DNA from 2 places in the Streptomyces sp. NBC_01217 genome. Region 2 is predicted to be linked to the other one. Evidence: riboswitches for the same ligand, from Rfam matches in the RefSeq annotation. Region 2 holds a riboswitch; the other holds the start of a gene.

Region 1 (2,389 bases), 2.7 Mb from region 2:
GCCCTGGCCTGCGGTCCTGCCGGAGGCGAGCCCATCGGGATCAGTGCCCAGCGGCCGGTCGTACATCGCCTTCACGAACTGCACGTCCGGGTCGGTCAGCAGCGGCCCGACGATGCCGGAGACGAAGTCCGCCGAGAAGTCCTTCAGATCGGCGTCGATGAAACAGACGATGTCACCTCCGGTCACCAGGAGCGAGCGCCACAACACCTCGCCCTTGCCGGGTACGGCGGGTATCCGGGGGAGTATCGCGTCCCGGTGCACCACCCGGGCGCCGGCCTCCCGGGCCACGCGTGCGGTGGCGTCGGTGGAACCGGAATCGATCACCACGAGTTCATCGACCAGCCGGACCTTCTCCATCAGCTCGCGCCGGATCGTCGCGACGATCTCGCCGACCGTCGCCTCCTCGTTCAGCGCGGGCAGTACGACGCTCACGCTCCCGCGCCGCCGGTCCCTGGCCTTGGCGGCCAGGAGGCGGTCCAGCGGGCGGTCGGCCGCCGACCAGGAACGCCTGGTCAGCCAGCGCTCGACCTCTTCCAGCACGGTCGATACTCCCTGTATGTGATCCATCTCGCGGTTCGGACGACTATCTCAACTGTCCGGTGCTTCGGTTACAGTCTTGAACAACGCGGATGGCCGTCGCATGTCGGGGTCAGTCCGCCAATAAATGCCTGGATCGATGATCCAGTGCCACAGCGCTCATCCAGAGGGACTGAGGGAACGGCCCGTTGAAGTCCCGGCAACCCTCCCGCCGACCGCGAGGTCACGGTGGGGAAGGTGCCAATTCCGTCTTGTGGCGAAATGCGCCGCAAGGAAGATGAGGAGAAAGGGCCTCCGCCATCATGGCTGTCCAGACCGTCGCAGCGAACGCGGCTGCTTCCGCCGATGCCGAATCCGCCGCAGACGCCACTGCCGAAACCGTCGACCTCGGTGCCGCCGCGGCGCTTTCCTGCCGCGAGTGCGGCGAGCGTTTCGAGCTCGGCCCCATTTTCGCCTGCGCGTCATGTTTCGGGCCGCTCGAAGTGGCGTACGACCTGCCGAGCGGCTCCCCCGAAGAGCTGAAGAAGCGCATCGAGGCCGGGCCCGACAACATCTGGCGTTACGCGCCGCTGCTGCCGGTCCCCGCCGATGTCGCGGACAAGCCCAACATCAACCCCGGCTTCACCAAGCTGGTCAAGGCCGACAACCTCGCCCGCGAACTGGGCGTCACCGGCGGCCTGTACGTCAAGGACGACTCCGGCAACCCGACGCACTCCTTCAAGGACCGCGTCGTCGCCATCGCCGTCGAGGCCGCCCGCGCCTTCGGTTTCACCACCCTCTCCTGCTCCTCCACCGGCAACCTCGCCGGTGCGGTGGGCGCAGCCGCCGCCCGCGCCGGCTTCCGCTCCTGCGTGTTCATCCCGCACGACCTGGAGCAGGGCAAGGTCGTCATGGCCGCGGTGTACGGCGGTGAGCTGGTCGGCATCGAGGGCAACTACGACGACGTCAACCGCTTCTGCTCGGAGCTCATCGGCGACCCGCTCGGCGAGGGCTGGGGCTTCGTCAACGTCAACCTGCGCCCGTACTACGGCGAGGGCTCCAAGACCCTGGCGTACGAGATCTGCGAGCAGCTCGGCTGGCGGCTGCCCGACCAGATCGTCATCCCGATCGCATCCGGCTCGCAGCTCACGAAGATCGACAAGGGCCTCCAGGAGCTGATCAAGCTCGGTCTCGTCGAGGACAGGCCGTACAAGATCTTCGGTGCCCAGGCCGAGGGCTGCTCCCCGGTCTCCACCGCCTTCAAGGCCGGTCACGACGTCGTACGCCCCCAGAAGCCGAACACCATCGCCAAGTCCCTGGCGATCGGCAACCCGGCCGACGGCCCGTACGTCCTGGACATCGCCCGCCGCACCGGCGGCGCCGTCGAGGACGTCGACGACGAGCAGGTCGTCGACGCGATCAAGCTGCTGGCGCGCACCGAGGGCATCTTCGCCGAGACGGCGGGCGGGGTGACGGTCGGCGTGACGAAGAAGCTGATCGAGGCCGGTCTGCTCGACCCGACGCTGACCACCGTCGTCCTCAACACCGGCGACGGCCTCAAGACCCTGGACGCGGTGGCCGCCACCTCGCAGGCGACCGCGACGATCCGTCCGAGCCTGGACGCGTTCCGCGCCGCCGGCCTCGCCACCAGCTGACCACCCGAGACTTCAGGAAGGGCACCCACCATGAGCGTCAAGGTCCGCATCCCCACCATCCTCCGCACCTACACGGGCGGCCAGGCCGAGGTCCCGGCCGAGGGCTCGACCCTCTCCCAGGTCATCGAGTCCCTGGAGCGGAACCACCCGGGCATCGCCGCCCGCGTCCTGGACGACCAGGGCAAGCTGCGCCGCTTCGTGAACGTGTACGTCAACGA
Region 2 (2,389 bases):
CTGCCGAGCAGGGTGCGCACCAGCGGGTGGGCGCAGAACAATCCGTCGCGGACCCCGATGCCGTACTCGGCGGAGAGTGCGGCGGCGAAGTGCGAGCTGTTCCAGCCCTCCACCACGAAGGAGATGACGCCGACCCGCGGGGCGTCGTCGCCGAACAGTGAGAGCACCTTGACCTCGGGGACGTCGGCGAGACCGGCCCGGACCGCGGTGACGAGGTGCTGCTCCCGGGCGACGAGGTTGTCGAAGCCCGCCTCGGTGAGCGCCTTGCAGGCGGAGGCGATGGAGTACACGCCGATGACGTTGGGGGAGCCGGCCTCGTGGCGGGCGGCGGTGGAGTGCCACTCCACGTCCACTCCCCCGTCGGTGCGGCGGGCGACCTTGCGCGAGGCGCCGCCGCCGGCCAGGTACGGCTCGGCGTCCTGCAGCCAGTCGGCGCGGCCCGCGAGGACACCGGAGCCGAACGGCGCGTACAGCTTGTGTCCGGAGAAGGCGACCCAGTCGACGTCCAGCTCGGTGATGTCGACGGGGTGGTGCGGGGCGAGCTGCGCGGCGTCCAGCACGATGCGGGCGCCGTGGGCGTGCGCGGCGGCCGCCAGCTCCTTGACCGGCCACAGTTCGCCGGTGACGTTGGAGGCGCCGGTGACGCAGACCAGCGCGGGACCGTAGGGGTCGCGGTCGGCGAGCGCCCGCTCCAGCGTCTTGACGGCCTGGGCCGGGGTGCGGGGAGCGTTCAGATAGGTCACCCGGGCATCGCGCCACGGCAGCAGCGAGGCGTGGTGCTCGGTCTCGTACACGAAGACCTGGCAGTCGGCGGGAACGACGGCGGCCAGCAGGTTGAGGGAGTCGGTGGTCGAGCGGGTGAAGATCACCTGGTCCTCGGCGCGGCAGCCGAGGAACTCCGCGACCGCCTTGCGGCTGTTCTCGAAGAGGTCCGTGGAGAGTTGCGAGAGGTACCCGGCGCCGCGGTGGACGCTGCCGTAGTACGGGGCGTACGCGGCGACGTCGTCCCAGACCCGCTGCAGGGCCGGGGCGCTGGCGGCGTAGTCGAGGGCCGCGTAGGTGACTTCACCGCCGGTGACCAGCGGAACCGTTACATCCTTGCCCAGAACCGGCAGAGGGGCACAAAGCGACTGGTCGGCGGCGGTGGTGAGGACAGACATGGCGAACTCCCGTAAGGGGCAAACGAATCGCATGCGCCGGCGGATACGCGGCAGCGCAGCGTGAAGTGAAAAAGGGTGTGCGGAGGAGGGCCGGAAAAGCCCTATCGCATTCGCGTGCTCACAAGAGACTCCCTAGGGACCAGGACCCCGGGGGCTGGCATTCACAGATGCCGAGGGGCCCGCGCTTGCCGCAGACCTCGCTGCCTGCGGCCTGGTCTTCACCCGGGGCACCCCGCCACGGACGGAGGGTTGCCGGACAGCGGGCCGGGGCCGTAGTCGCTGTCACTCATGACCTGCCCAGCATCTTGCCATACGTACGGCGACGCGCAAGGGCGCGGTCCAGGATCCGGACCGCGCCCCGCGTCACATTCCGTCCGTTCAGGCGTTGCTGACCGCCACCCAGCGCTCCAGCGCCCGGCGGGCCGCTCCCGAGTCGATGGACTCGGCGGCCTTCGCGATCCCGGCGGCGAGCTGCTCGCTCAGCGTGCCGTCCGTCGGGTCCAGGGCCACCAGCGCCGCCGCCGAGTTGAGCAGCACGGCATCGCGTACGGGCCCCCGCTCACCGGCCAGCACCCGGCGGGCCACATCCGCGTTGTACGAGGCGTCGGCGCCTCGCAGCGCCTGTGTCGGCACCAGCTCCAGACCGACGTCGCGCGGGTCGAAGGCCTCCTCGCGCACCGCTCCGTCCCGGACCACCCAGACCCGCGAGGTCGAGGTCGTCGTCAGCTCGTCCAGCCCGTCGTCACCGCGGAAGACCAGCGCCGAATTGCCGCGCTCGGCGAGGACACCGGCGACGATGGGAGCCATCCGCAGATCGGCGACGCCGACCGCCTGGGAGCGCACCCTGGCCGGGTTGGTGAGCGGGCCGAGGATGTTGAACGTGGTCTGGGCGCCGAGCTCCTTGCGGGCCCTCGCGGCGTGGCGCAGGGCAGGGTGGAACTTCACCGCGAAGCAGAAGGTGATGCCCGCCTCCTCGGCCACCTCGACGACCCGCTGGGCGTTGAGCTCCAGATTGACGCCGAGCTTCTCCAGCACGTCGGAGGAACCGCTCGCCGACGAGGAGGCGCGGTTGCCGTGCTTGACGACCTTGGCGCCGGTGCCCGCGATGACGATCGCGGACATCGTGGAGATGTTGACCGTCTTGGCGAGGTCGCCGCCGGTGCCGACGATGTCGACCGTACGGCCGGGTACATGGATGGTGTTGGCATGCTCGTACATCGCACGCACCA

What was found. A riboswitch is a leader RNA that binds a small molecule or an ion and turns the genes downstream of it on or off. The one in region 2 is predicted to bind S-adenosylmethionine.
Region 1: another riboswitch for S-adenosylmethionine. It lies ahead of thrC (threonine synthase); the one in region 2 lies ahead of OG507_RS10725 (aminotransferase class V-fold PLP-dependent enzyme).

What each region holds. Positions count from the first base shown of each region.
Region 1 covers NZ_CP108538.1:5,115,193-5,117,581, forward strand. The annotation lists gene OG507_RS22870 (glucosyl-3-phosphoglycerate synthase) at 1-540, opposite strand, end outside; SAM riboswitch class I at 694-821, shown strand; gene thrC (threonine synthase) at 840-2,171, shown strand; gene OG507_RS22880 (MoaD/ThiS family protein) at 2,202-2,389, shown strand, end outside.
Region 2 covers NZ_CP108538.1:2,457,704-2,460,092, forward strand. The annotation lists gene OG507_RS10725 (aminotransferase class V-fold PLP-dependent enzyme) at 1-1,160, opposite strand, end outside; SAM riboswitch class IV at 1,337-1,454, opposite strand; gene trpD (anthranilate phosphoribosyltransferase) at 1,539-2,389, opposite strand, start outside.